3 regions of the Cellulomonas sp. P1_C4 genome follow, and region 3 is predicted to be linked to each of the others. Evidence: riboswitches for the same ligand, from Rfam matches in the RefSeq annotation. Region 3 holds a riboswitch; each other region holds the start of a gene.
The links. A riboswitch is a leader RNA that binds a small molecule or an ion and turns the genes downstream of it on or off. The one in region 3 is predicted to bind S-adenosylmethionine.
Positions count from the first base shown of each region.

Region 1: linked by a shared signal. The riboswitch ahead of AC1DYZ_RS16550 (LLM class flavin-dependent oxidoreductase) and the one ahead of AC1DYZ_RS19500 (nitroreductase family protein) in region 3 are both predicted to bind S-adenosylmethionine.
Region 2: linked by a shared signal. The riboswitch ahead of AC1DYZ_RS00775 (rhodanese-like domain-containing protein) and the one ahead of AC1DYZ_RS19500 (nitroreductase family protein) in region 3 are both predicted to bind S-adenosylmethionine.

Region 1 is NZ_JBFUAI010000021.1:24,137-30,758, forward strand. It holds gene AC1DYZ_RS16515 (AarF/UbiB family protein) at 1-49, opposite strand, end outside; gene AC1DYZ_RS16520 (hypothetical protein) at 46-780, opposite strand; gene AC1DYZ_RS16525 (hypothetical protein) at 784-1,155, opposite strand; gene AC1DYZ_RS16530 (FMN-binding negative transcriptional regulator) at 1,270-1,887, opposite strand; gene AC1DYZ_RS16535 (phosphatase PAP2 family protein) at 1,909-2,640, opposite strand; gene AC1DYZ_RS16540 (phosphatase PAP2 family protein) at 2,640-3,314, opposite strand; gene AC1DYZ_RS16545 (L,D-transpeptidase family protein) at 3,360-4,235, opposite strand; SAM riboswitch class IV at 4,396-4,514, shown strand; gene AC1DYZ_RS16550 (LLM class flavin-dependent oxidoreductase) at 4,733-5,839, shown strand; gene AC1DYZ_RS16555 (GNAT family N-acetyltransferase) at 5,841-6,455, shown strand; gene AC1DYZ_RS16560 (amino acid ABC transporter permease) at 6,458-6,622, shown strand, end outside.
Region 2 is NZ_JBFUAI010000001.1:161,604-174,732, reverse strand. It holds gene AC1DYZ_RS00795 (MaoC family dehydratase) at 1-595, shown strand, start outside; gene AC1DYZ_RS00790 (fasciclin domain-containing protein) at 650-1,297, opposite strand; gene AC1DYZ_RS00785 (YrdB family protein) at 1,507-1,875, opposite strand; gene AC1DYZ_RS00780 (aminotransferase class V-fold PLP-dependent enzyme) at 1,985-3,379, opposite strand; SAM riboswitch class IV at 3,425-3,539, opposite strand; SAM riboswitch class I at 3,658-3,758, shown strand; gene AC1DYZ_RS00775 (rhodanese-like domain-containing protein) at 3,769-4,182, shown strand; gene AC1DYZ_RS00770 (O-succinylhomoserine sulfhydrylase) at 4,179-5,438, shown strand; gene AC1DYZ_RS00765 (DUF1345 domain-containing protein) at 5,481-6,092, shown strand; gene AC1DYZ_RS00760 (pyridoxamine 5'-phosphate oxidase family protein) at 6,097-6,579, opposite strand; gene AC1DYZ_RS00755 (hypothetical protein) at 6,689-7,006, shown strand; gene AC1DYZ_RS00750 (DUF1684 domain-containing protein) at 7,003-7,800, opposite strand; gene AC1DYZ_RS00745 (NtaA/DmoA family FMN-dependent monooxygenase) at 7,800-9,176, opposite strand; gene AC1DYZ_RS00740 (LLM class flavin-dependent oxidoreductase) at 9,186-10,271, opposite strand; gene AC1DYZ_RS00735 (GNAT family N-acetyltransferase) at 10,456-11,427, opposite strand; gene purQ (phosphoribosylformylglycinamidine synthase subunit PurQ) at 11,429-12,124, opposite strand; gene purS (phosphoribosylformylglycinamidine synthase subunit PurS) at 12,121-12,375, opposite strand; gene AC1DYZ_RS00720 (HNH endonuclease signature motif containing protein) at 12,955-13,129, shown strand, end outside.
Region 3 is NZ_JBFUAI010000034.1:6,066-14,826, reverse strand. It holds gene AC1DYZ_RS19515 (rhodanese-like domain-containing protein) at 1-62, opposite strand, end outside; gene AC1DYZ_RS19510 (aldo/keto reductase) at 89-1,045, opposite strand; gene AC1DYZ_RS19505 (GNAT family N-acetyltransferase) at 1,042-1,521, opposite strand; gene AC1DYZ_RS19500 (nitroreductase family protein) at 1,518-2,336, opposite strand; SAM riboswitch class IV at 2,353-2,462, opposite strand; SAM riboswitch class IV at 2,677-2,784, shown strand; gene AC1DYZ_RS19495 (ABC transporter permease) at 2,844-3,857, shown strand; gene AC1DYZ_RS19490 (ABC transporter permease) at 3,859-4,791, shown strand; gene AC1DYZ_RS19485 (dipeptide ABC transporter ATP-binding protein) at 4,788-6,419, shown strand; gene AC1DYZ_RS19480 (ABC transporter substrate-binding protein) at 6,485-8,131, shown strand; gene proB (glutamate 5-kinase) at 8,314-8,761, opposite strand, start outside.

The DNA.
Region 1 (6,622 bases), on a different contig from region 3:
CCGACTCCACGTCGCCGTGCAGGACGTAGCGGAGCTCGGCGGCGGTCATGCGGGCACCCGGCTGTCGGGCTGCCACGTCACGACGTCGACGGCGGCGGCGAGCGACGCCAGCGCATCGTCGGCAACCCGTGCGTGCGGGGCGTCGGGTCCGAGGGTCGCGCGCCGGTCGACCAGCGACTCGGCGACGGTGCGGCACAGGACCGCGCGCCAGCTCTGCCGGCCCTGGTCGCGGCCGCGGGAGACGATGCCGGTGGCGCCGACCTGGCCGGTGAACGGCACGCCCTGCGCCTCGAGCCCGCCGAGCGCGTCCGCGAGGACGGCGGCGCACTCGTCGGCCCGCTGCGCCGACGGGAGGTAGAGCACGATCTTGTCCGCCCGGTGCAGCCCGGCGGCGTCGGCACCGACCTTCCACGACGGCACCTCGAGCGCGACGGCGGTGGCGAAGACGACCGGCAGCGCCTCGGGCAGGCAGGGGAGTGTGGGGCTGACGTAGACCTTGTGCACCTGCGTCGACGTGTCGGTGCCCGCCGCGGTCCACCCGTTCCAGTGCTCGGTCCGGGACTTGTCGTAGTGCTCCAGCGCGCCCGCCACGGACCGCTCGGCGCGGTCGACGAGGAAGCGCGGCAGGCGGGGGTCCTCGCGGGGGTCGAGCGCCGTGCCGCCGGACCGGTAGAGGACGGCGGTGAGCTCGTCCTGACCGACCCACCCGGCGAGCGCCGCCGCCCGGACGACCGCGGTGCGGGTCATCCGGGCGAGGCGCCCGCCGGGCGGCGTCGACATCGGTCAGCCCTTGAGGACGGACGTCGCGTAGGAGAGGTCCTCCGCGGACGGCTTCATGGCCTCGATCTGCTGCTCGACGGCCCGCAGCGTCACCGTGAGCGTCTCGCGCACTTGCTGCAGGTCCGCCTCCTGGAGCCGGCCGACCGGCGTGACGATCGGGGTGATCGACGTCGGGATCGTGTAGAGCGTGGTGTCGTCGGCGGGCAGGAAGACGCCGCCGCCGCCGCGTGCCTGCACCTGGGCGATCTGCGGCGACAGTGCCGCGACGCGGATGATCGGCGAGGTCTCGGGGACCGTCGGCGGGTTGGTCAGCTTGTCGTGCCACGGGAACTTCGGCACGCGCTGGACGTACAGGTCTTTCACGTAGAACCCCATGGTTACCCCTCCCAGGTTGCCCGCGCCGGTCGGCGCCGGGCCCGGCGGCCCCGGGTGGGGTCGCTCACCGAGGAGGAGTGGGGGCCGGAGGGGGAGATACGGCCGGCGGCCAGGTCAGGCCAGGTTCGCCCGCCGCATCTCGGCCGCGAGCGCGGCGTGCAGGTCGTACGGCCGCCGCTCGAGCTCGTCAGCGAGCCTGTCGACGACCTCCGGTGGCTTGTTCTGGCTCAGCTTCTCGACCATCCGGAAGCTTCGGACGTGCAGCCGCACGCCGACCGTCCCGCGCGCCATCGCACGGGCGGGGCCGTCGTACGCCGGCAGGAGCCGCGCTCCCTCGCCGGTCCCCTCGAAGTGCTCGACCAGGCGGCTGAGGACGGCGTAGTTCTCCTCCGCCGACAGGACCTCGGGCCGGCAGGTGAGGTGCGCGCTGACGTGGTTCCACGTGGGCACGAACTGGCCCTCGGGGTACCAGCTGGTCGAGATGTAGGCGTGCGGCCCCTGCACGATGACGAGGACGTCGGAGCCGTCGAGCCGGTGGTTCAGCTCGTCGGGGCGGCCGAGGTGCGTGACCAGCGACATCGCGTCGTCGGCGCGGTCCTCCCAGAGCATCGGGTAGTGGCTGGCGGCCAGCCCGTCGTCCGTGGCGGAGACGAGCGTCGCCCACGGGTAGCCGTCCACGAGGGCGCGCAGCGCGCCCGGGTCGTCGGTGGCGAACTTCGGGTTCTGGAGCACCTCGCGATGATGCCACGGGCCTCAGCGGCTGAGGCCGACGCGCTCCGTCGCGGTGCCGGTCGTCGTGCCGGAGACGTCGAGGCGCAGGTAGTTCCAGGCCAGGAACGCGCACACCAGCCCGTTCAGGGCGCCCATGAGCACGTCCGTCGGGCTGTGCATGCCGCGGTAGAGCCGGGCAGTGCCGACGCCGACGGGCACGAGCAGGCACAGGACGGTGACGACCACCCGGGCGACCGGGTTGCCGATCCGCTGGGCGACCATCGCGAGCGTGACGTAGAACGCGGTCGAGGCGCCGGTGTGCCCGCTCGGGTACGCGGACGTGGGCGGGGAGTCGTCGAGGTGCTCGACGTCGGGGCGCTCGCGGCCCACCACGAGGGCCGCGGTCATGAAGACGGCGGCCTGCACGGCGATCGCCTGCGCGGGCACGATCGCGAGCCACCACTGCTTGGTGCGCCACCAGAACAGCCCGACGAACAGCAGGCAGGCGCCGATGATGAACTCGGTGGTGCCGATCGCCGACAGGGCGGCCGTGACCGAGTTCAGGGCGGGCGTCCGGATGGAGACGAACCAGCGGTTGACCGCGGCCTCGCCTGGCAGCCCACCCAACGGGCCCGTGATGAGGAACCCGACGCCGACGACGACCACCCACAGCCCGACGGCGGGCACGAGCACCCGGACCGCGAAGTCCCTCCAGGCCTCCTTGCGCGTGGGCGCCGTCGTGTCGAGCTCATAGCGGTGCAGGAAGGTGTGCATCATTCCTCCGTTTCGGGAGCAGTCGCGGACCAGCCGCTGTAGCCCAGGTAGGACGCGCCCACGAGGGCGGTGCCGAGCGCGAACCCCGCGACGACGTCGGAGGGGTAGTGCACGCCGAGCAGCACGCGGTCGAGCCCGGTGAGCAGGGTGACGGCGGCCGCGACGACCGGGACGATGATCCGTCCGCGGCGCCCGAGCAGCGGCCAGAGCAGCAGGGTCAGGGTCAGCGCCACCGCGGCCGTGTTCGTCGCGTGGCCCGACGGGAAGCTGGAGCCGGGCGCGTGCTCGAGGGCGTCCTGCACCACCGGTCGCGTCCGTTGCACCAGGCCCTTCGCGCCGAGCTGCACCGCCCACGCGGCCATGATCGTGAGGAACGCCCACAGCGCCCGGGTGGTCAGGCCGTGGCGCCGCCACACCCAGAGGCAGACCAGGGTCGCCGCGAGATTCACCCACTTCGCCTGGAAGAGCCCTTGCCACACGACCAGCGCGTGCTGGAGCTCCGGGTGCGCGCGCGTGAACGACGTGGCGCCCTCGATGGCCTGCCGGTCGAGGCGCAGGACGTCCTCCACCTGGGCGCGCACCACGTAGGCGAGCACGGCGACGGGCACCGTGAACGCGATCGCGAACGCCCCGGCACGCAGCAGCGCGCGGCGACGGAGCGGCAGGGGACGCATTCCCGGAGGTTAGGTGCGTCGGAGCCCCGGCGCGCGCCGAGAGCCTCAGCCGACGATGGTGACGACCGTCCCGGCGGGTGCCTGCCACAGCAGGTCGAGCACGTCGTCCGCCACCCGGACACAGCCGTTGGAGACCGCCCCCGTGCCGCGCAGCGTGGTCGTGTGGATCGCGGTCGCCGAGGTGCCCGTCACCTTGTCGTAGTCGTCCATCGTCTCGCTCTGCGTCGAGAGCAGCAGGACGCGCGGAGTGGTCGTGCCCGGCTCCAGCCATCGGGTGCCGACGAGGAACCCGGGCACGTGCGGGGTCGGCTTGTCCGGGCTGCCGGTCGCCTTGACCGGGAAGACCCGCGTGGACGCGCCGTCGTCGACCGTGATCGTCTGCGCGGCCGTGTCCACCTGGACGGTCCAGCCGGTCCCGGCGGCCTCGGTGTCGGCGGCGTCGATCCACGCACTGCGGTCGTTCACCTGCGCGGCGTCCTGGCTGGGAAGCGCGCCGCGGGTGGCGAGCATGACGCGCAGCCACCGGCCGCGCTGGTCGATCACCGGCAGCGTGGTGCGGACCTGGAGGGTCAGCGCGGGCACGACGCCGACGGCGGCGCCCGCGGGTGCCACCCGTGCGGCGGTGTCGCGCACGACGACGACGGTCTGCCAGCGGCCCAGCGACGGGTCGTCGTTGGCGCGCTGCGGGAGCCCGTCCGTGCCGGGCAGGCCGGCGACGACGTGCAGGGGGTCGGTGACCGGCAGCGCGGCGAGGTCGGCCGGCGGCGGCGCGGGGACCGCGGGAGCGGCGGCCTTGGCCACGGCGACCGGAGCGGCGACCACCACGGGTGCCGGTGGCGGCACGTCTGTCGGGCCCGAGCACGCCCCGGTCAGCACGAGAACCGCGGTCGCGACGAGGGCGGCGACCTTCGTGCGTGCCACGCCCCACCTCCGCCCGGGGACAGCCGACGACGTCCCGAGAAGTCATCGTGCGCCTGCCGCGCACGATCCGGCAAAGCGACCGACTGTCGGACATTCCATCTCACGATGTGGTCCGATGTTTGACGCCCCCGCGGTCCCTGTCTAAATTCCCTACCAATAAGGTCAAGATTTCCAGTGCGAAGCCCCGGCTAGCTGGATGGCAACCCTCCGCATGGTGGGGTGCCCCGGGTGAGGACCTGGTCACGGCGGGATCTGTCCCGCCGTCGACAACATGCGAGCCCCGGCAACCGCCGGGACGAAGGGACGGACCATGGACGCGACCGGGGCCACCACCCGTTCGATGCTGACGCGTTCCTGTCCGGCCCTCTGTCGCCGCTGACGCGCTGACCCACCCTCCGCACGCCCCGCGACCGGGGCGTGCGACGCGTACCCCCGAAGCGCCGCTGCGCTCGGCGAGGAGCGCGCGCCCTCTTCCCGCCTGAACGAACGGACCCCCCGTGCCTGCCTCGACCCGCCACGCCCACCTCGGCATCGACCTCAGCGACACCGGCGCCCACGCCGCCGCCTGGCGCGACCACGGCTCCCAGGGCCAGCGGCTGTTCGACGCCGCCCGCCTGCTCGAGCTGGTCGCCGTCGCCCAGCGCGGCGCCCTCGACTTCGTGGTCTTCGACGACGGTTTCGCGCTGCACCCGAGCCGGAACACGGCCCTGCAGGGCCGGCTCGACGCCGCCCTCGTCGCCGCCCGACTCGCCCKGCGCACCTCCGGGATCGGCCTCGTCTCGACCGTCGGCACCACGCACACCGCGCCGGCGCACGTCGCCAAGGCCATCGCAACCATCGACCACGCGAGCCACGGACGCGCCGGCTGGCAGGTCGGCTGGGACACCCGGATCGACGACGTGCCGACGGCCGGCCCGCGCTCGACGTCGGTCGAGCTGTCGGCAGTGGGGAGCGCGGCGGAGGCTGTCGGGGTCGTCGAGCGCCACTGGGACCGGTGGGACGAGAGCGCYCCCGTGCGGCCCCGGTTCGTCGCCCACGACGGCGTGCACTTCGCGTCGAAGCCGTCCACCGCCGCCGGGCGCCCCCCGCAGGGCCGGCCGCCGGTCGTCGTGCGTGCCGACTCGACCGCCGCCCTCGACCTGGCGGGTCGGCACGCCGACGTCGTGCGCGTCCGGGCCACGGGTCCGGACGACGCCGCGCMGGCCCGGCTCCGCGTGCTGGCCGCGGTCGCCGCGGCGGGTCGCGACCGCCGCGACGTGCGCGTCCTGGTCGACGTGCACCTCGTCGTCGGCCCGGACCGGGCGAGCGCGGTGGCCCGGCACGAGATGCTCGCCGAGCTCGAGGGCGTCGACACCGGGACCCTGTCGTTCGTCGGCACCACCGCGGGCTTTGCCGAGCTCGTCTCCACCTGGGTGGACGACGAGATCGCCGACGGGTTCGTCGTGCGGCCCTCGTCGGTGCACACCGACCTGCCCGCCCTCGTCGACGGCGTCGTGCCGCTGCTGCGCGCCGCCGACCGGTTCCGCGCCGGCTACCCCGGCACCTCGCTGCGCGACACCCTCGGGCTCCCGCTCGCCGCCGCCAGCTACGCCGCGACGGCCTGACATGACGACGACCACGACGAGCGCACAGCTCACCGTCGCCTCGTTCGGCCTGCTGGATGAGGCCGTGCGACCGATGCTCGACGAGCTCGCGCACGAGTACTCGTCGCGCTACGGCGACCGCTTCGGCGTCGACGCGCTGCGCCAGGAGCTCGAGCGCTACCCGGCACCCCAGTTCGCCGCCCCGGACGGTGCGCTGATCCTGCTGCTCGAGGACGGCGAGGCGGTCGCGGGCGGTGCCTTCCGGCTGCGCGCCGAGCCCGAGCTGGGGGACGCCGCGCGGCTGACCCGGCCGGGGACGCGTGACGCCGACGGTCTGCCGACCGTCCGCACCGCCGAGTACAAGCGGATCTGGACCCACTCGGCACACCGCCGCCGCGGCCTGTCCCGGCGGGTGCTCGCGGAGCTCGAGACGCGAGCCGTCGAAGCCGGCTACCAGCGGCTGTACCTGACCACCGGCCCGCGCCAGCCGGAGGCCGCGGCGCTCTACCTGGCCACCGGGTTCACCCCGCTGTTCGACACCGCCGCGGACCCCGAGGACATCGGGCCGCTCGCGTTCGAGAAGTGGCTCTGTACGGACCCGCCCCCGTCCCGTCCGTCCCTCACAGCCTCGGAGTGACCGTGTCCACCGCCTATCTGCACCAGGACGAGTCCCTCGTCCTGTCCCCGCCGCCTGCCCGCCCGCCGGCCGACGAGCCCCGAGTGTTCGCCGCCCGCCACCCCGGCCGCTGGATCGCCACCGCGATCGTGGCCGTCCTGCTCGCGATGGTCATCAACTCGCTGGTG
Region 2 (13,129 bases), on a different contig from region 3:
GCTCGTCGGCCTGGTGCATGTGGCCAACCGGGTCTCGCAGCTGCGCCCGCTGTCCTTGTCCGACGTGCTGGAGATCCGCGCGTCCGCCGCCGACCTCCGGCCGCACCGGTCCGGCACGCAGGTCGACCTGGTCACCGAGGTCTCGGTCGACGGCACGCTCGCGTGGCGCGGGGTGTCCACCTACCTGGCGCGCGGGGTGCACCTGGAGGGTTCGGCTGCCGACGACGACGCCCCGACCTTCGTCCCGCTGACGCCCACCGGCCGCTGGACGCTCGACGGCGACATCGGCCGGCGCTACGCGGCGGTGTCAGGCGACCGCAACCCGATCCACCTGTCGGCGCTGTCGGCCAAGGCCCTCGGGTTCCCCCGGGCCATCGCGCACGGCATGTACACGGCCTCGCGCGCTCTCGCCGACGTGGGCGCGGGCCGCGGCGACGCGTTCGACTGGTCCGTCGACTTCGTGAAGCCCGTGCTCCTGCCCGGGACGGTGACCGTGCGGATCGCGCGGTCACGGTCCGACGGGTTCACGTTCGCCGGCTGGGACGCCCGCTCGGGCAAGCCGCACCTGACGGGAACGGTCACGCCTCTGGCCTGAAGGACTCTGCAGGATCCGGGCTCGCCGCGCCGGATCCTGCAGAGTCCTTGCGTCTCAGAGGTCCGCGGGGCGCAGGACGAACGTGATCGCGTGCGCGATCTGCACGTTGCCCTTGTTGAGGTCGAGCTTGCCCGGGATCAGGAACGGGTTCAGGTCGTTGCGGTCCTGGTCGCGCAGCTGCACGATGCCGAACCGCTTCGAGATCACGTCGACCGTGAACGTGCCGCCCTGGGCGGTCGTGAGCACCGCGTTGTCGCTGGCCAGCGCAGTGGCGGAGTCGATCGTCGCGCCCGGGACCACGTGGTAGAGCAGCACCTGCTCGATGGCATCGATGCCGACCGCGCCCGCGAGCGCCGTGAGGACCTCCTGCTCGCTGCCGTACCAGCGGTGCGTCAGGTCCTTAGCGAGGTACTGGAACGCGCGGTCGTTCGGCAGGAACGCCGTCAGCGGGACCGTGCCGTCCGCGAGGACGCCGACCGGGCTCGACGGCTTGGCGGCGAGGACCGCGCCGACCGCCTGGTCGAGGATGTCGAAGTCGCGCCAGTTGCGGTCGAACGTGTCGCCGTCCGACGCCAGCAGGGCCGCCAGGCTCGACGTGCCGGTGGGTGGGGCTGCGGCGCTGGCCGCGGGTGCGAGGGCGAGTCCCCCGCCGGCGACGACACCTGCGACGGCAAGGACGGAGAGCGTACGACGGATCCTCATGGTGAGCTCCTGCGGACGACGGTCGCGGCCGACGCCGGAGCGCCGCACCGCGCGGGCACCGGAGGGCGCCCTGCCTCCTCTTCGCCGGTCACGCGGCTCCCGGATGCAGTCGGGATCGTGAGGTCGTGGGTTTTCGACGAAGTCGTGCCTCGCGACTCACGAATTCGTCGCACACTCGCGAGCTCGCCGGCGGATCGGCCCTGGTCAGGTCAGGTCCGCCGCGGGTGCTCGGCGTCCTTCGCTCCGGCGAAGACGGCCGACGCGATGATGCTGAAGACGATCCCCCAGGTGGTCAGTCCGGCGTAGATGCAGGCCGTGCCGACCGCGATGAACAGCGCCGTCTGCGCCACGACGCGGGGCCCGCGCCGGAGCCGGTGCCGTGAGGTCGGTGCCATCCACCGGGCCCAGATCGCGATGGCCACGGCGGGAAGCAGCACCGCGAGCGTGATCGACGTCGGCGAGCTCGTCCCGAGGCGCCACCCGGCCACCGCCAGCAGCCCGATCATCACGAGCTCGCAGAGGAACGCGAGCACCCCGAGCAGCCCGACGGCGGGCCCGGCGGCGGGCGGCGTGGTCACGGCACCATCCTGTCGGCCGATCGACGACGAGTTCGGCAGCTCACCGAACGTCACCTCGACGTGCCGCTCTGGCGGCGGGGTGACGTTCTCGACCCGGCGGGACTGACAGTCAGTCGTCTAGGGCCGGTCCGCAAGCGGCCGCGGCCGTCGCGGCCAGGTGGTCCAAGCCGTGCACGGCGAGCAGCGGGCGGGTGTCCTCGACCACGGCCCAGCAGCCGTCGATCACCTCGTAGCGGACGCGCGGGCCCGTGGCGAGGTACTCGGTGAGGGCCACGACCAGACGGTCGACCGCCTCGCTCGTCGTGCCGACGCCCACCGAGGCCCGGATGGCCCCGCCCGACGCGCCGAGGTGCGCAAGGAGCGGGTGGGCGCAGAACCGGCCGTCGCGCACGCCGATGCCGTGCTCGGCGGCGAGGTACGCGGCGACCAGGCCCGGGTCGTGGTCCGGCACGGTGAACGTGAGGACGCCGACGGGCGCGGCGGAGTCGGGCCAGATGCGCGCGATCTCGACGCCGTCGATGCCCGAGAGCCCCTCGACGAGGCGCGCCCGGAGGGCCTCCTCGTGCGCGGCGAGGGCGCCGGCGGGGAGGGCCGCCAGCTGGTCGCACGCCTCGGCCAGGGCGATCGCGCCGAGCACGTTGGGCGAACCCGCCTCGTGGCGCGCGGGCGCCGGCTGCCAGACCGTCCGATCGGCCCGCACGTCGCGCACCGCACCTCCCCCTGCGAGGTACGGAGTGCCCGTGTCGAGCCAGTCGCGGCGCCCGACCAGGGCACCCGCACCGAACGGCGCGTACGTCTTGTGGCCCGAGAACGCCACGTAGTCGGCGTCGGTCGCCGCCAACGAGAACCCGCGGTGCGGCACCAGCTGGGCACCGTCGACGGCCACCCGGGCGCCCTCGGCGTGGGCGAGCGCCACGACCTCGTCGATCGGCAGCGCCTCCCCCGTCACGTTGGACGCGCCCGTGATCGTGACCAGCGCGTACGGCTGGCGGGCGAGCTCGGTGCGCAGGGCGTCGAGCGTCGCGGCCACGGTGTGCTTGATGGGCAGGATCGTCGTGCGGTTGCCGTGGCGCTCCGACGACTGCACCCAGGGCAGCAGGTTGGCGTGGTGCTCGACGTCCAGCACGAGGACGCGACCGCCCTCCGGCACGACTCCCGCCAGGAGGTTGAGCGAGTCCGTGGTGTTGCGGGTGATGATCGCGACGTCGTCGGGACGCGCGTCGACGAACCGCGCGATGGTCTGGCGCGCGGACTCGTAGAGCGCGGTGGACACCTGCGACAGGTAGCCGGCACCACGGTGCACAGAGGCGTACAGCGGCAGCACCTCAGTCACGCGCGCCGCCACAGCCTCGAGGGCGGGGGCGCTGGCGGCGTAGTCGAGGTTGGCGTAGACGCGCTGGGTGCCGTCCACCAGCGGGACGGTGGTGGTGCCGCCGACGACCGGGAGCAGCGCGCTCACCTCGTCGACGGAGGCACACGAGGCGCGCTCGGCGATGATGGTCATGGAAGTCCTCCGACACGTTCCGGGGGAACACCTACGACAGGTGGAACCCCGCGCTTGCCGGGTCCCGGACGGGACACGGCCAGGTCGTCACCCGGGGCACCCCACCGCGGAGGAGGGTTGCCGGCCAGCGAGCCGGGGCTTGACGCTGGCGCTCATGACCTGCAACGAGGGTCGCGGCAGCCCGTAGCGCCTGTCAACGCACCGCGCGGTTCGTCTCGCCTGCCGGGACACCTTGTCCACTACTTGGAGCGATGGTGCCGCCGCGCGTAGCATCACCGGCACCATCCAGAGCGGCTGAGAGATCTGGCTCGACGACGCCGCAGCAACCCGCGGGCACCACGTGCTCGGCCGAGGGTGCTACCGCCAGGACCGATGAGACGAGGATCTGCATGAGCTACGCCGGCGACCTGACCCCCCAGCAGGCCTGGGACCTCCTCACGACCGACGAGACCGCCGTGCTCGTCGACGTGCGGACCGACGCCGAGTGGCGCTACGTCGGCATCCCCGACCCCGCCCAGATCGACGGTCGCTCCGCGCTGGTCGAGTGGGTGTCGTACCCGTCGGGACGGCCCAACCCGCAGTTCCTCAAGCAGCTGGCCGACGCCGGCGTCACGGCCGGGCGGCCCGTCGTCTTCCTGTGCCGCTCGGGCGTGCGCTCGATCGCCGCCGCGCAGGCCGCGACGTCGGCGGGACTGGGTCCGGCCTACAACGTGCTCGAGGGCTTCGAGGGCGACGTCGGCGCGGACGGCCACCGCGGCCACTCCGGCTGGCGTGCCGCCGGTCTGCCCTGGCGCCAGGCATGAGCCCCCGCCGCGTCCCCGGTCCCGGCGACTGGGACGACCGCCGCACCCCGCGCACCGACCTGCGCCCCGACACCCTCGCCGTGCGCGGCGGGCTGGTCCGCTCGCAGTTCCAGGAGACCTCCGAGGCGCTGTTCCTCACGCAGGGCTACGTCTACGACGCGGCCGCCGAGGCCGAGGCCGCGTTCGCCGGCGAGGCCGACCGCTTCCTCTACTCGCGCTACGGCAACCCCACGGTGTCCACGTTCGAGGAGCGCCTGCGCCTGCTCGAGGGCGCCGAGGCCGCGTACGCCACCGCGTCCGGCATGTCCGCCGTCTTCACGTCCCTCGCCGCGATCGTGCAGTCGGGGTCGCGCATCGTGTCCGCGCGGGCGCTCTTCGGGTCCACCGTCGTGATCTTCGAGGAGATCCTGGCCAAGTGGGGGGTGCGCACCGACTACGTCGACGGCCACGAGCTGTCGCAGTGGGAGGAGGCGCTGTCGACGCCGGCGGACGTGGTGTTCTTCGAGACGCCGTCCAACCCGATGCAGGACCTGGTCGACATCGGCGCGGTCAGCCGGCTCGCGCACGCCGCGGGCGCGACCGTGATCGTCGACAACGTCTTCGCCACGCCCGTGCTCTCCCGCCCGCTCGAGCTCGGCGCGGACGTCATCGTGTACTCCGCGACCAAGCACATCGACGGGCAGGGCCGCGTGCTCGGCGGCGCGATCCTGGGCACCGACGAGTACGTGCACGGTCCCGTGCAGACCCTGATCCGCAACACCGGCCCGTCGCTGTCGGCGTTCAACGCGTGGGTGCTGCTCAAGGGCCTGGAGACGCTGTCGCTGCGTGTGCGGCACCAGACGGCGTCGGCGCTGCAGGTGGCCACGTGGCTCGAGCAGCAGCCCGGCGTCTCGCTGGTCCGCTACCCGTACCTGCCCTCGCACCCGCAGCACGAGCTCGCGCTCGCGCAGCAGTCCGGCGGGGGCACCGTCGTGACGTTCAACCTCGCGGTGCCGGAGGGCGCGCAGCCCGACGTCGCCAAGAAGGTCACGTTCGGCGTGCTCGACGCGCTGCGGATCGTCGACATCTCGAACAACCTCGGCGACGCCAAGTCGATGGTCACGCACCCCGCGACGACCACGCACCGCAAGCTGGGTCCTGAGGGACGCGCGGCCGTCGGCATCGCCGAGACGACCGTCCGGCTCTCGGTGGGCCTCGAGGACCCGGCGGACCTGATCGACGACCTCGCGCAGGCGCTCGACACACTCGCCGGCTGACGCCTCCCCGATCCCGTCGGTCCGGCGCGGAACACTGACGGCGTGAGCAACTCGTCGTCACTGGTGCGCCTGCTGGTCGGCGTGCTGGCCGGGGTCGTCGTCGCCGGCATCATCGGCTGGTCGTCGGCGGTCGCCGCGATCCTGGCGGGCTGGGCGACCGTGGCCGCGGTCTTCGTCGTGTGGACGTGGGCGGCGATCTCGTCGATGGGCCCCGACGACACCGCGTCGCACGCCACGCGGGAGGAGCCGACGCGGTTCGGCGCCCACGCGGTCGTCCTCGCCGCCGCCGTGGTGACGCTCGCGGGCGTCGGGATCGTGCTCGTCGAGAAGGAGATCGGCCAGCTGTTGCCGACGATCGCGGTGCTGGCCAGCGTGCTGACGTCGTGGGCCGCCATCCACACCGTGTTCGCGCTGCGGTACGCGCGGATGTACCTGAGCGACGGTGCCGGCGGCATCGACTTCCACATGCAGGAGGCGCCGCGGTACACCGACTTCGCCTACGTCGCCGTCACCGTGGGCATGAGCTTCGCCATCTCCGACACCGACCTCGGGTCGTCCGCGATGCGGCGCACCGCGCTGGGGCACGCGCTGCTCAGCTACCTGTTCGGGACCGTGATCATCGCGCTGCTGGTCAACCTCGTCGCGTCGATGTGACCGCTCAGAGCCGGACGGTCTCGTTCTCGCCGCCGTCGTAGCGCTCGCCGGTGACCTTGGCCTTGACCAGGCTGAACGCCGTCGTCAGGCGGCCGCCCTTGGCGTGCCAGTACTCCGCCGTCTCGCCGCGGAGCACGACCAGGACCACGCCCGGCGTCTCCGGACCGTCGGGGAACCAGGCCTCGGCCGAGGTGCCCCACAGCTCCGCGATCTTGGCGCGGTCGCGGACCACCTCGGCGCGACCGGAGACCGAGACCCAGGCCGTCGAGTCCGAGAAGGCCGCGTTGGCGGGGCTCCCGCCCTCGACCTCGTGCACCTTGTGGCTGCCCTCCTCGGCGAAGAACCACAGGTCCCCGTCGAAGTCCACGTCCTGCACACCCATGGGCCGGCTCACCAGCGAGCCGTCCGCCGACACCGTGGTGAGCATCGCGATCCGCGCGTCCTTGATCAGTCCCGCGACCTTGGCCTGCTGGTCCTCGTTCGTCATGCGTCCTCCTCGAGCGGCGCGCTCGCGGGGCTGCTGACCGCGGCGGCCGGCCCACCGTAGGCACGCTGCGCGGCTGTCGCATGTCGGAGGGGCGCGGGATGCTCGGTCCATGACGGACAGCGACTACGACGCGATCGCCGACGACCTCGTCGCGCGTGGCGCCACGCGGGCGCAGATGATGGGCCGCCCGATCCTCAAGGTGGGCTCGACCATGTTCGCCGGGCACGTGGGCGGCGACCGCCTCGTGGTCAAGCTCGGCCGGGACAGCGCCGAGTACGCCGAGGCGCTGGCGCTGCCCGGCGTCACGATCTGGTCACCCGGCGACAGCGGACGGCTTTTCTACGACTGGGTCGCGCTGCCCGCCGCGCTCGAGGACGAGTGGATGCGGTTCGCGGAGATCGCCCGCGTGCGGGCCTCGAAGGGCTAGCGGACCCACTGCTCCCCGGCCTCGACCGCGACCGTCAGCACGTTCTCCGGCGGCGGGATCGGGCACGTCGCGAACTGCGTGAGACCGCAGGGCAGGTTGGACGCGCGGTTGAGGTCGAGCGTGACCGTGCCGTCGTCCGCCACCGGGCCGAGCGCGAGGGTGCGCGACGCCGGGTACGTGGTGACGCCGCTGGTCGCGTCGCGGAAGAGCACGCTGAGCCCACGCGCGCCGCCGTCGAAGACGATGAGCGACTGCGGGATCCCGGCGACCTCGAACTGCACGGTGCCGACCGCGGTGTGGTGGTGCTCGAGCCCGTCCACGACCGCCCCCGTGGTGACCGTCCGCGGCTCGTCGAAGGGCTCGAAGCGGCCGGTCAGCACCCAGTCCTCCGACGGCGCGTACGCCGGGATGCCCTCGAACGCGGCCAGGTGCGGCGCGGCCGGGTCGTGCACGCGGACGATCGCGTGGCCCGTGCGGCGGGCGACCTCGAGCAGAAGGTCACCCGCGCGGACCTGCAGGCCAGGCGCACCCTCGACCGGGTCGATCGTCGCGACGCCGTCGACGGTCGTGCCGTCCGGGAGGACGAGACCGTCGTCGGCAACCGCCTCGATGCGCACGACACCGTCCGCCGACCAGAGCCCGGGGACGTCCGCGAGCTCGCGCGGCTCGGCGGACAGCCAGTGCAGCGCGGTGATCGCCACCCAGCCGTGCGGCTGACGGAAGTAGGCCTCGCGGGTGGCGTGCCAGTCCTCCCACTCGGCGACGAAGGCGGAGCGCTCGGTCGTGGTCGTCATCAGCTGGCCCTCACATCGGCGTCGGCGGTGCGGCCGAAGGCGTCGGCCGGCGGGAGTCCGAGGTGCTCGCGCAGGGTCGAGCCCTCGTAGGACGTGCGGAACGAGCCCCGCTCCTGCAGCAGCGGGACCACGCGGTCGACGAACTCGTCGAGCCCGTGCGGCGTCAGGTGCGGGACGAGGATGAAGCCGTCAGAGGCGTCCTCCTGCACGTACCGGTCGATCTCGGCGGCCACGCGCTCCGGCGTGCCGACGAACGAGTGGCGGCCGATCACCCGGATGACCAGTTCGCGGATGGACAGGCCCTTGGCCTCGGACAGCTCACGCCACTGGTTGGCGATGGCCAGCGGGTCGCGGAAGTGCGAGGCGCGGCCCTTCGTGATCGACGGGGCGTCGACCAGCGGGTCGATGGCGGGCAGCGGGCCGTCGACGTCGTACTCCGACAGGTCGCGGTTCCACACCTGCTCGACGAACGAGCGCGCGACGCTGGGCCGGACCTGCTGGAGCTGGATCGCGCGCAGCCTCTCCTCGGCGTCGGCCTCGGTGTCGCCCAGGACGAACGACGCCCCCGGCAGGATCAGCAGGTCCTCGGGGCGTCGGCCGTACTTCGCGAGGCGGCCCTTGACGTCGGTGTAGAACGCCTGGCCGTCGGCGAGCTCGCTGTGCCGGGAGAAGACCGCGTCGGCCACCTGTGCGGCGAGCTCGCGGCCGCCGTCGGAGTCGCCGGCCTGGAGGATGACCGGGTGACCCTGCGGGGGGCGCGGGATCGTCGGCGTGGCCTCGATGTCGACCAGCCGGCCGCCCGTGCGGATCGTGCTCAGCGAGCCGGGGCGGACGAACTCGCCCGACGCGGCGTCGGCCACGACCGCGTCGGCGGCCCACGCGTCCCACAGGGCACGGGCGGTCTCGACGACCTCGCGCGCACGCTCGTACCGGTCCTCGTAGGCGAGGTACCCGCCGCGACGGAAGTTCGCGCCGTGGAAGGCGTCCGACGAGGTCACGACGTTCCACGCGGCGCGGCCCGCCGAGAGGTGGTCGAGCGTCGCGAACTGGCGGGCGAGCTCGTACGGGTCGTTGAAGGTCGCGTTGATAGTGCCGGCGAGGCCGACTCTCGACGTGACGCCGGCCAGCGCGGCCAGGACCGCGTAGGTGTCCGGGCGGCCGACGACGTCCTGGTCGACCAGCTGGCCGCGGTGCTCGCGCAGGCGCAGACCCTCGGCGAGGAACACGAAGTCGAACAGCCCGCGCTCGGCGGTGGCGGCCAGGTGCTGGAACGACGCGAACGACGACTGCGTGTCGGCGTGGTGGCTCGGGTCGGTCCAGACGGTGTGGTGGTTGACGCCGGGGAAGTGCGCGGCGAGGTGGATCTGCTTGGGCATCGGGGGTCCTTAGCGAGCGGCCGCGTAGCGGCTGGTGGGGCGGGGCAGGCCGAGGGAGTCGCGCAGGCTCGTCCTCTGCTCCACGGGGGTGATCGCGGCGCCGAGCAGCGGGAGGTCGCTCGCGAGGGCCAGCGGGCGGATGGTCAGGCCGTCGGCGCCGGAGCTCTCGACGAGCGCCGCCAGGGTCGTCGACGCGGTCTGCGGGCCGGCCACGATCGCGTCCGTGGTCCACGGCTCGAGGGCGTCGAGCGCCGCGAGGCGTGCGCGGGCGTCGTCGTCGGACGTGCCGAGCAGGACGTCCACGTCGAGCAGCACGATCACCTCGCGTCCGGCCTCCGCCGCGGCCGCCCGCACGAGCGGCACGGTCGCCTCGTCGGCAACCCGCACGATGTCCGCACGGCGTGCGGCGACCTCGCGGGCGTGCGGCTCGTCGCCGCGGACGATCACGACCGGGCGGCCCTGCGGCGAGCGGGGGGTGATCGAGGCGCCCTGCACCGAGAAGAACTCGCCGCTGAACTCGATGGCGTGCACGCGGGTGCGGTCGATGTACCGGTCGTGCTCGGCGTCGAGGACGATCGCGTCGTCCTCCCAGCTGTCCCAGAGCCGCCCCAGCACCTCGAGCACGTCGTCGGCCTCGCGCCACAGCGCCGCCACGTCACGCGGCACGCGCTCGTCGTACCGCAGCGCCTCGGCGCCCGCGCCGCTGTCGCCCGCGGGCGCAGCCACATCGACCTGCACCGCCGCGCGGCCCAGGCTCACGTGGTCGATCGTCTGGATCTCCTTGCCCACGTGGAACGGCTCGCGGTAGGTGACCGGCACGACGGGCGCGAGACCCACGCGATCGGTCAGCGGGCCGAGGAGGGCGGCGACGCCCACGGCGTCCAGGCCGCCGACGAGGGCGCCGGGGCGCTCGACGGGCGGCGCGGCCGAGTCGTCGACGATCACGAACGTGGCGCCGGCGCTCTCGGCCGCCCGCGCGAGGCGGACCCAGTGCTGTGCCGCGAAGGGGTCGGTCGGGTGCAGGCGCCAGGCGGCGGGGTGGAGGCCCGCGGCCGTCAGCTCGACAGCGACGGGGAACGTGTCAGGGAGGGTCATCGTGTCTTCCGGTCGTCGGGCGCATCGGTCCTGGCAGGAGCACCCGCACCCAGGTGGCCGGGGGGTTGCTGCGACGTCGACGAGCCAGGTCTCTCGGTCGCTCGGGATGGCGCGCACAAGGTAAGAACGAGTCGACGCTCTGACCAGGGTTCGGTCGGAAGTTCCCGCGATGTGAGACGGGTGTTCAGATGTCCTTCGCGAAGCACAGCGAGAGGAAGTCGTCCGCGTAGGGGGCGAACGGCGGCACGGGCCGGTAGCCGGCGGTGCGGTACAGCGTGACGGCCTCCGGCTGCCGGATGCCCGTCTGCAGGACGACGCTGGTCAGGCCGTGCGCGCGGGCATCGTCCTCGATCGCCGCGAGCAGCGCGCGGGCCACGCCGGTGCCGCGGGCCTCGTCGGCCACCCAGACCTTCTTGAGCTCGCCGGAGCCCTCCGGGAAGCCGTCGCCCGTGGTGCGCAGCGAGGCGCAGCCGACCGCTCGGCCGTCGATGCGTGCGACGACCGTGGAGAGCATGCCGACGCCGGTCTCGGCGTCGTAGGCCTCGTAGGACTCGGGCGCGTCGAACTCGGGGTAGCGGATGCCACCGTCGGCGAACATCTCCTTGCGCAGGGCCGTGGCGTCCTCGTCGGTCCACGGGACGCGGGCCAGCTCGATCGGGGGGCGCGGTGCCGTGCGGCGCTCGCGCGGCTGACGGTCGAGGTCCTTGGTGAAGCAGCGCGACGCCGTCTCGGTCGCGTACTCCCCGAAGTTGTCCATCGAGTGGTAGCCGGCGGACAGGTACAGCCCGATCGCCTGCGACTGCAGCACGCCGGTCTCCAGGACGAGCCGCTGCAGCCCCTTGCTCCGCGCGATGTCCTCGAGCTCCGTGAGCACCGCGCGGGAGTACCCGCGGCCTCGCGCGTCGGGGACGACGAACATGCGCTTGAGCTCGCCGACGCCGTCGCCGAGACCCTCGTCGGAGGCGTCGCGGATCGCGCCGCACGCCACCGGCTCACCGTCGACGCGCAGGAGAACCATCGCGAGGATGCTCTCGCCCGTCATCGTGTGGCCGATGTCGTCCTCGCCGTAGAGGTCCCGGAGCTCGTCCTGCTGGGCGGTGCGCAGGCGCGCGGCGTCGGGGTCGTCCCAGCCGACCAGGGCGAGGGTCGTGCTCAACTCAGCCGACCAGCGCCTTCAGCACGGACGTGAAGAAGCGCAGGCCGTCGGTGCCCGTGCGGGGCCCCTGGGCGCCGTCGGGGCCGAAGCCCTGCTCGACCGCGTGCTCCGGGTGCGGCATGAGGCCGACCACGTTGCCCGCGGCGTTCGAGATGCCGGCGATGCCGCGGCGGGAGCCGTTGGGGTTCCAGCCCTGGTAGCGGAAGACCACGCGGCCCTCGCCCTCGAGCTCGTCGAGCGTGTGCTCGTCGGCGACGTACTGCCCGTCCTGGTTCTTCAGCGGGATCGTGATGTGCTCCCCCGCCGTGTAGTCGCGGGTCCAGGCCGTGTCGACGTTGTCGACCGAGAGGACCTGCTCGCGGCAGACGAAGTGCAGGTGGTCGTTCTTGATCATCGAGCCGGGCAGCAGGTGGGCTTCGGTGAGCACCTGGAAGCCGTTGCAGATGCCGAGGACCGGCAGGCCCTTGTTCGCCGCGTCGACAATCTCGCCCATGACCGGCGCGAACCGGCTGATGGCGCCCGCGCGCAGGTAGTCGCCGTACGAGAAGCCGCCGGGCAGGACGACGGCGTCGACCCCGTGCAGGTCCGCGTCGCCGTGCCAGAGGGAGACGGCCTCGGCGCCCGCGAGGCGGACCGCGCGCGCTGCGTCGCGGTCGTCCAGCGTGCCGGGGAAGGTGACGACGCCGATGCGCGTCATGCCTGGTTGTCCTCGTACACCGCGACCACGTCCTCGATCACCGGGTTGGACAGCACCTGCTCGCCGGCCGCGCGGGCCGCCGCGAGGATCTCCTCGGTCACCGGCCCGTCGACCTCGAGCTCGAACCGCTTGCCCTGGCGGACGGACGCGAACTGCCCGAACCCGAGCCGCGGCAGGGCGCCGGCGACGGCCTTGCCCTGGGGGTCGAGGATCTCGGGCTTCGGCATGACATCGACGACGACTCGTCCCACGAAAGGGCTCCAGGTGTTCGCGCGGCGGTGGGGGGTCGCGGCGATTCTAGCGAGTGAGCGGGGCGCCTCTGCGCAGGCGTTCAGTCGGTGGCCACGGGTCTCTCGATGAACCCCGTCGACCGGCGGGGCTTGGCCCGTGAGGGCGGTGTGGAGGACGTCCGCCGCGGCGAGGTCGTCGGGACCCCGCGGGCTCGCCTGCCCATACCGACACGGGCCGACGCGCCCGTTCTGCCGACTGCTGGCCACCGACCAGGGGGCGAGCCCCCGCCAGCTGGCCCAACGGGCGCGGGCGGGGGTCCGTTCTCCCGACTGCTGGCCACCTACCAGGGGGCGAGCCCTCGCCGGCTGGCCCATACGGACGCGGGCGGTGACCGTTCTCCAACTACCGACTGCCGACTACCGACTACCGACTACCGACCAGGGGGCGAGAACCGCCGCCTTGGACTCGGACGGCTGCGCTACTTACTCCCGCCGCGCCTGGGGATCGCATTTGTCGTGGTCAAGAGTGAATGTCAGTGGTCGGTCGTACATTTGTTCTATGTCCGGATCGAATGGCTCACGCGGCGAGAGGTGGCGGCAGTGACGGCGGTACTCGGCGATCTCCTGGTCGATGACCTCGTTGTGAACGCGCCCGTCCGCGGCGCCACGGCGATGGCGCCCGCTCTGGCTTTGTCATCTCCGGACTCGATCCCCGCCGCACCACTGTCGTCCGCGCTGATGTGGGCGGACTCCGGGCACGGCGGGCGCCCCGATG
Region 3 (8,761 bases):
GCGGCCTCCTCGAGGCTCAGGTGCTCCGCGGGCGCGCCGGGGCGGGAAGCGGTGTCGGTCATGGGGGTCTCCTTCTGGTGGGGGCTGGTCAGCCGTCGAGCAGGTGGGGCTGCGGGTGGCGGACGCCCAGCACCGCGCTCGCCGGCACGGCGGCGGTGATCGTCGCCAGGTCGGACTCGCCGAGCTCGAGGTCGGCCGCGGCCACGTTGGAGGCCAGGTGGGCGGCGTGCCGGGTGCCGGGGATCGGGACCACGTCGTCGCCCTGGGCGAGCACCCAGGCCAGCGCGAGGCGGGCGGCCGGCACGCCCCGCTCGTCGGCGAGCGAGCGCAGGCGCGCCACGAGCCGGACGTTCGCGGCGAAGGCCTCGCCCTGGTACCGCTCGTGGCGCGCACGGGTGTCGCCCGGGTCGAACGCGGTCGACGTGACCGCGCCGGTCAGGATCCCGCGGCCGAGCGGCGAGAAGGGCACGAAGCCGATGCCGAGCTCGCGCAGCGTCGGCAGCACCTCGTCCTCGACCCCTCGGTGGAACAGGGAGTACTCGCTCTGCACCGCCGCGATCGGGTGCACGGCGTGCGCGCGGCGGATCGTGCGGGCCGACGCCTCCGAGAGCCCGATGTGGCGTGCCTTGCCCGCGCGCACCACGTCCGCGAGCGCCCCGACCGTCTCCTCGATGGGCACCTGCGGGTCCACCCGGTGCAGGTAGTACAGGTCGACGTGGTCCCAGCCGAGGCGCGCGAGGCTGGCGTCGATCGCGCGGCGCACGTGCTCGGGCCGCCCGTCGACCTCGCGGCCCGGCACGCCGAGCCCGACCTTGGTCGCCAGCACCACCCGGTCCCGGTGCGGCGCGAGGAGCGGGCCGAGCAGGCGCTCGTTCTCGCCGTCGGCGTACACGTCCGCCGTGTCGAAGAACGTGACGCCCAGGTCGAGTGCTCGTTGCACGGTGGCGACGGACTCGTCGCGGTCCGCGGTGCCGTACGCGCCGGTCAGCGACATGCCGCCGAGGCCGACCGGGGAGACGGACAGCGGTCCGAGGGTGCGGCTCATGACAGGTCCTTGGCGAAGCAGAGGCTCAGCCGGTCACCCACGTAGTCGCCGAAGGGCTCGATCGCGTGCCAGCCCTCGCGCACGTACAGCGCGACCGCGTCCGGCTGCCTCACGCCCGTCTGGAGGACGATCGTGCGCACACCCGCGTCGGTCGCCCAGCCCCCGACGGCCTCGAGGAGCCGGGCGGCGAGGCCTCGCCGGCGGTGGGTGGCCGCGACGAAGACCCGCTTCACCTCGTGCTGGCCACCGGCGCGCCGCAGCGAGGCGGTCCCGACGGGACGGTCCCCGTCGTAGGCCACGTAGGTCACCAGGATCGACGCCGGGTCGACGGGCACTCGCGGGCCGCGGTGCTCGCGGAGGTCCTCGTAGCGCGGAGCCAGCTCGACGTCCATCTGGTCGCGCAGGCGACCTGCATGGGGGTGCGTCCACGGCACGACGGTCAGCGTGACGTCCCCGGTGGCTGTGGTCGTCGTCATCGCAGCGGGAACCCCTGCGCCTGGAGGGCCGACCGCAGCTGGTCGCGGCCGTTGAGCGCGGCGGGCCCGGAGAGCCGGGCGAGCACCCGCTCGACCCACGAGTGGGACAGCCCCTCCTCGGCGTAGAAGTCGCCGATGCGGCCCTCGTAGGCGGCGACGGCGTCGGCGTGCTCGGCGTCGTCGTACGTCTCGTGGTGCAGCACCGCGGACTGGGGCAGGCGGGGCTTGATGCGGGCGTTCTCCGTGAGGTCCGGCCGCCCGACCACCAGGCCGAACGCGGCGAACACGTGCTGCGGCAGGTGCAGCACCTCCGCGACCTGCGCGGGACGGTTGCGGAGCGCGCCGATGTACACGGTGCCGAGGCCGAGCGACTCGGCGGCGAGCACGGCGTTCTGCGCGGCCAKGGCGGCGTCGACGAATCCGACGACCGCGGTCTCGAGGTAGGCCGCGCCGTCGGTCGGGGCCTCGTGCGCGGCCGCGATGGCGTGCGCGCGTCCGAGGTCGACCAGCCAGACGAGCAGCAGCGGGGCCTGGGTGATGTGGGCCTGATCGCCCGCGAGCGCCGCCAGGACGGCCCGGCGCGCGTCGTCGCGGACCGCCACGACGCTCCACAGCTGCAGGTTCGAGCTGGTGGCGGCGGACTGCGCGGCGGCCACGACGGCGGCGAGCTCGGCGTCGGTGACCTGGTCGGGCAGGTAGCGGCGCACGGACCGGTGGGCGAGCTGGAGCTCGATGACGTCCKAGGTCGCGACCTCGGCGGGTGCGGCACCGCCGTAGCGCGCGGCGACGGAGGACGGGAGGAGATCGACGGACAAGACGGTGCTCCGGGGTGTCGGACGTTTGCCCGCCGTGATCCGGCGGGCCGGGTCTTGCTCGGGAGCACCCCACGTCACCGAGGGTTGCTGCTCCGCCTGCCGAGCCAGACGGCGGAGCTCCTGACCTGCGCAGGAGGGTCGACTGCGCGTCGGGCGATGTCAACGATCGGGACAGCCTTCTCACATCCCGGTACACGGAAACCGGTGGCGGCCCATGAGACGACGCGGGGCCGGACGGGCGAACGCGTCTCGACGTGACGGGATTGAGACGGCGTGTCCACCTGGTGAGAAGGCGCGCGAGATCGTTGACGGGGCCACACGGCGTGCCTACTTTCGCCGCGGTCTCGAGCCCCGACGACAAGCCCTGGCTGGTCGGGCAGCAACCCTTCGCGTGACGGGGTGCTCCAGGTGACTACCCGGCACGGCACCCGCCGTGCAAGCACAGATGCGCCGGACCACTCCGGCAGGACGAGGACGATCAATGCGCGCCATCCCCCGGGCCGGGACATGAACCGCTACATCGGAGCCCGCCTCGCGCAGGCGCTCCTGGTGCTGTGGGCCGCCTACACGGTCTCGTTCGTCGTGCTCTACGCGCTGCCGGGCGACCCGGTCTCGCTGATGTACGGCAGCGAGTCGTCCGACGTGTCCCCCGAGCAGCTGGACGCGCTCCGGGCGCAGTACGGGCTCGACCAGCCCCTGCCGGTCCAGTACGTGACGCGGCTCGGCGCCGTCCTGCGCGGCGACCTCGGCACGTCGGTGGTCCTGCACCGCCCGGTGACCGGCCTGATCGCCGAGGCCATCCCGCCCACGGCGGCCATCGCCGTCGCCGCCTTCGTGCTCGCCCTCCTCCTCGGCGGCGGTCTGGCGATCGTGGCGACGCTGGTGCGCAGCCGCGGACTGTCGAACGCCCTGCTCGGGCTGCCCCCGCTCGGCGTGGCCATCCCGTCGTTCTGGTTCGGCCTGATGCTCGTGCAGTGGTTCTCGTTCGCGAACCCGATCTTCCCCGCGGTCGGCAACAAGGGCTTCGCCTCGATCGTGCTCCCCGCGGTGACGCTTGCGGTGCCGACGGCCGCGCTCATCGCGCAGATGCTCTCGCGGTCCCTGCGGCACAGCCTCGGCCAGCCGTACGTCGACACCGCGCGCGCCAAGGGCGCCGGAGCCACCCGCGTACACTTCCGGCACGCCCTGCGCAACGCCTCCCTGCCGGCGCTCACCGTGATCGGCCTGGTGATCGGGGAGCTGCTCGCCGGCGCCGTCGTCACCGAGACCGTGTTCTCGCGCGCCGGGATCGGCCGGCTCACGGCCACGTCGGTCAGCGCCCAGGACATCCCCGTGGTCCAGGGCATCGTGCTGTTCGCCGCGGCGGTCTTCGTGCTGGTCAACCTCGTGGTCGACCTGCTGTACCCGCTGCTGGACCCCCGGATCGCGCGGCGCACGCGGCCGACGAAGGTCTCGGTCCCGACCGAGGTCGAGGCCGACGACGTCGCGCCGGCCCGCCGGCCCGTGACGGCGGGGGTGTGAGATGACCGACCTCCTGAACGAGAAGCTGGCGCCCGACGACTTCGCGGCCACCTCGCCCGACCGCCTCGCGGACGCCCTGCGCGACCGCCAGGACGCGGCGACGCCGGGCCGGTTCGCCTGGCTGGGCGATCTCGCCCGCAAGCCCGGGCTGCTGCTCGCGATCGCCTGGCTCGCACTCCTGCTCGTCGCCGCGTTCGTGCCCCAGGTGCTCGCTCCCGGCGACCCGCTCACCGGCGTGCCCGCCGACAAGCTGCAGGCCCCGTCGGCCGCGCACTGGTTCGGCACCGACCAGCTGGGCCGCGACCTGTACACGCGGGTGGTGCACGGCACGCACCTGACCCTCGAGGCCGCGCTCGTCGCGGTCGGCGTCGGGCTTCTCGTCGGCGCGCTCGTGGGCCTGCTCGCCGGGTTCGTCGGCGGCCTGTTCGACGACATCGTCATGCGCGCGGTCGACGTGCTCCTGTCGATCCCGGCCCTGCTCCTCTCGCTCGCGCTCATCACCGCGCTCGGCTTCGGCACGGTCAAGGTCGCGATCGCCGTCGGCCTGGCCAGCGTCGCCACCGTCGCGCGCATCATGCGCTCCGAGGTGCTGCGCGTCCGGTCGTCGGTGTACGTCGAGGCCGCGCACGCGGGCGGCAGCCGCTGGTGGTCCGTCCTGTTCCGCCACGTGCTGCCCAACGCGGCGGGTCCGGTGGTGGTCCTGGCCGCCCTGCAGCTCGGGGCCGCGATCCTGGCGGTGTCCGCTCTGAGCTTCCTCGGCTACGGCGCCCCACCGCCCGCGCCCGAGTGGGGAGCGCTCGTCTCCGGGGGTCGCGACTACCTGCGGACGTCCTGGTGGCTGACCACCCTGCCCGGCCTGACCATCGCCATCAGCGTGCTCGCCGCCGGCCGCATCTCCCGCGCGGTCGACCATCCCGACGGAGGTGCCGCATGAGCGAGCGTCTGCTCACCATCACCGACCTCGCCGTCGCCTACAAGGCCCGCCGCGGCACGGTCCGCGCGGTCCGGGACGTGTCCCTTCACGTCGACGCGGGCGAGACCGTCGCCGTCGTGGGCGAGTCCGGCTCCGGGAAGTCGACCACCGCGGCAGCCGTCGTGCGGCTGCTCGCCCCCGCCGCCGTCATCGACCACGGCAGCATCGACCTGCTGGGGCACGACATGGCCCGCGCCTCGCAGCGCGAGCTGCGCACGGTCCGCGGGCTCCTCGTCGGCCTGGTGCCGCAGGACCCGACCGTGTCGCTCAACCCCGTCACCCGCGTGGGCGAGCAGGTGGCCGAGGTGCTGCGCATCCACGGCCTCGCCGACCGCAAGAACGCCGCGATCGAGGCCGTCGAGGCCCTGCGCCGCGCCGGGCTGAGCGACCCCGAGGTGCGGGCGCGCCAGTACCCGCACGAGCTCTCCGGGGGCATGCGGCAGCGGGTGCTCATCGCCATCGCGCTCGCTGCCCAGCCGCGCCTGCTGGTGGCCGACGAGCCGACCAGCGCCCTGGACGTGACGGTGCAGCGTCAGATCCTCGACCACATCGAGCAGCTGACCATCGGCACCGGCACGGGCGTGCTGCTCATCACGCACGACCTCGGCGTGGCCGCGGACCGCGCGGACCGGATCGTCGTCATGTCGCAGGGCCGCGTGGTCGAGCAGGGAACGCCCGACCAGGTCCTCGGCTCGCCGAGCGACCCGTACACGCGCGCGCTGCTCGCCGCGGCACCCAGCCTGCGCGGCGCCCGCACCATCGCCGCTCCGGTCCCGCCGACCGCCGTCCCCGCTCTTGAGGTCCGCAACCTCACCAAGGAGTTCGCGCTCTCCCGGTCCGCCGGCGGCGGCACGCTGCGGGCGGTCGACGACGTGTCGTTCGTCCTGCCGCGGGGCCGCACCCTGGCGCTCGTCGGGGAGTCCGGCTCCGGGAAGTCCACGACCGCACGGCTCGCCCTGCGGCTGGTCAACCCCACCTCGGGGTCGGTGCTGGTGGACGGGGCCGACGTCACGCACACCCACGGGTCGGCGCTGCGCCTGCTGCGCCGGCGGATGCAGGTCGTCTACCAGAACCCGTACGCGTCGCTCGACCCGCGGTACACGGTCGAGCGGATCATCACCGAACCGCTGCAGGCGTTCGGCGTCGGGTCCCGCTCCGAGCGCGCCGCCCGGGCGGCCGAGCTGCTCGACGTCGTCGCCCTGCCCCGGACGGTGCTGCACCGGCGGCCCGCCGAGCTGTCCGGCGGTCAGCGTCAGCGCGTGGCCATCGCCCGCGCCCTGGCGCTCAACCCGGAGCTGGTGGTGCTTGACGAGCCGGTGTCCGCGCTCGACGTGTCAGTCCAGGCGCAGATCCTCGATCTGCTGGCCGACCTGCAGTCCGAGCTCGGGGTCAGCTACCTCTTCATCTCCCACGACCTGGCGGTCGTGCGGCAGGTGGCCCACGAGGTCGCCGTCCTGCAGCGCGGACGCGTGGTCGAGCAGGGCGAGGTCGAGGCCGTGTTCGCCCACCCCACCGATCCGTACACGGCCGAGCTGCTCTCCGCGATCCCCGGCGTCCGCGTGCGCACGGGTGGAGGGGGTGCGTCGTGACCTCGTGTCGACGTGACTGAGCCCAGCACCCGTCACCCACCATCCCCCAGCTAGGAGCATCACCCATGTCTGTCCGACGACCCTCGCGCCGTCACGCCGGCCTCATCGCCGGCTTCGCCACCACCGCCCTCCTGCTCGCCGCCTGCTCGTCGGGCACGGACGAGGCGGGTGCCGACGAGAACGCCACGGCCTCCGCCACCGCCGAGGCGGTCGACGGGGGCGACCTGACGTTCGCCATCGGCAACGACCCCATCTCGCTCAACCCGGCCGGCATCGGCTCGGGCAACGACACCCTGTACGTGACTCGCCAGCTGGTGGACTCGCTGACCTGGCAGGACCCGGCGGACGGCTCGCTCAAGCCGTGGCTCGCCACCGCCTGGGAGGCCAACGCGGACTCGACGCAGTTCACGTTCACCCTGCGCGACGACGTCACCTACTCCGACGGCACGCCGTTCGACGCCGACTCCGTGAAGGCGAACTTCGACGACATCGTCGCGGCCGGCGCCAAGAGCTCGGCGGCACCGAGCTTCATCGGCTACGCCAGCACCACCGTGGTCGACCCGACCCACGTCACCGTGGCCTTCTCGGCGCCCAACTCGGCGTTCCCGCAGGCCACGTCGACCGTCGCGCTCGGCCTGCTGGCGGACTCGACGCTCGCCGTCCCGTTCGACGACCGCGCCAGCGGCACGGGCGTCGTCGGCACCGGTCCGTTCACGCTGGACCACTACACCAAGGACACCGAGACGGTGCTGACGGCCCGCGACGACTACGCGTGGGGTCCCGACGGGCGCGAGAACACCGGCAAGGCCCACCTGGACAGCGTGACGTTCCAGGTGATCCCCGAGGCGGGCGTGCGCACCGGCTCGCTGACGTCCGAGCAGGTCGACGTGATCGGCGGCGTGCAGCCGACGGACATCGAGACCCTCTCGGCGTCGGGCTTCGACGTGGTCCACCGGGCCAACCCCGGCATCACGTTCGGACTCACGTTCAACGAGTCGGGCGCGCTGGGCTCCGACCCGGCCGTCCGCGAGGCGATCGCCCTGACGGTCAACCCGACCGAGGTCCGCGACACGGCGCTCAACGACGGGTTCGCCGTCGCCAAGGGCCCGCTGGCCAGCACGACCCCGGGCGTGGCGGACCTGAGCAAGGACCTGGTCACCGACCCGAAGAAGGCCGCGTCCGTCCTCGAGGACGACGGCTGGGCCAAGGGGTCGGACGGCATCTACGCCAAGGGCGGCACGCGACTCGCCCCGGTCCTCGCGTGGATCACCAACTTCTCCCCCAACCAGACGTCGGTCGAGCTCATCCAGCAGGAGCTCAAGGCCAACGGCATCGAGGCCACCCTGTGGAGCGGCGCGGTCCCGGACTTCCAGGCGAAGCTCAAGGACGGGTCGTTCGACCTGGTCTGGGGCAACCTGAGCCGGGCCGACGGCGACGTGCTCCGCACGCAGTACTCGACGGCGGCGACCAACTTCTACCGGTTGGACGACCCGGAGCTCGAGACCCTGCTGCAGAAGCAGCTGACCCTGAGCGACCCGACCGAGCGTGACGCCGTGCTGGCGGACGCGCAGGAGCGCCTGGTCACCGAGCACCACGTGATCCCGGTGCACGAGCTCACCACGTTCCTCGGGCTGAACACGGACGTGCACGAGGTCGAGCTCGGGGCGGACTCGCGCCTCGACCAGCTGACGCAGGCCTGGATCGGCAGCTGACGACACGACGACAGGGGGCGGTCCGCACGAGCGGGCCGCCCCTTTCGTCGTCGGCACCCGCGGGCCCGCGTCAACGGTTCGCGGGTGGGGTCAGGCCCCACGAGTGCGGACGTTGCGGGCGTCCACAGGACGTCCGAGCAGAGGAGGGCCGGGGGCTCCTCTTGCTCGGACGTTGCGTGGTCTCAGCGGCGCTTGCGGACCAGGACCAGGTCGTCGCGGTGGACCAGCTCGCGGTCGTAGCCCGGGCCGAGCGACGCACGCAGCTCGGACGTCGACCGGCCCAGCAGGGCCGGCACCTCGTCGGCGTCGTAGGAGACCAGCCCGCGCGCCACCAGCGCGCCGTCCGGCCCCACCAGCTCGACGGGCTCGCCCGCCTCGAAGGTCCCCTCGACGCCCGTCACGCCGGCGGGCAACAGCGACGTCCCGCGCTCGATCACGGCGCGCACGGCCCCGGCGTCCAGCACCAGGCGCCCCCGGGTGCTCGCGGCGTGGGCCAGCCACAGCCGACGGATCGACGTGCGGCGACCGGTCGCGGTGAACCACGTGCCGACGTCCTCGCCGGCCAGCGCCTGCGCGGCCTGCGCGGCGGACGTGAGCACCACGGGCACGCCGGACTGGGTCGCGATCGCG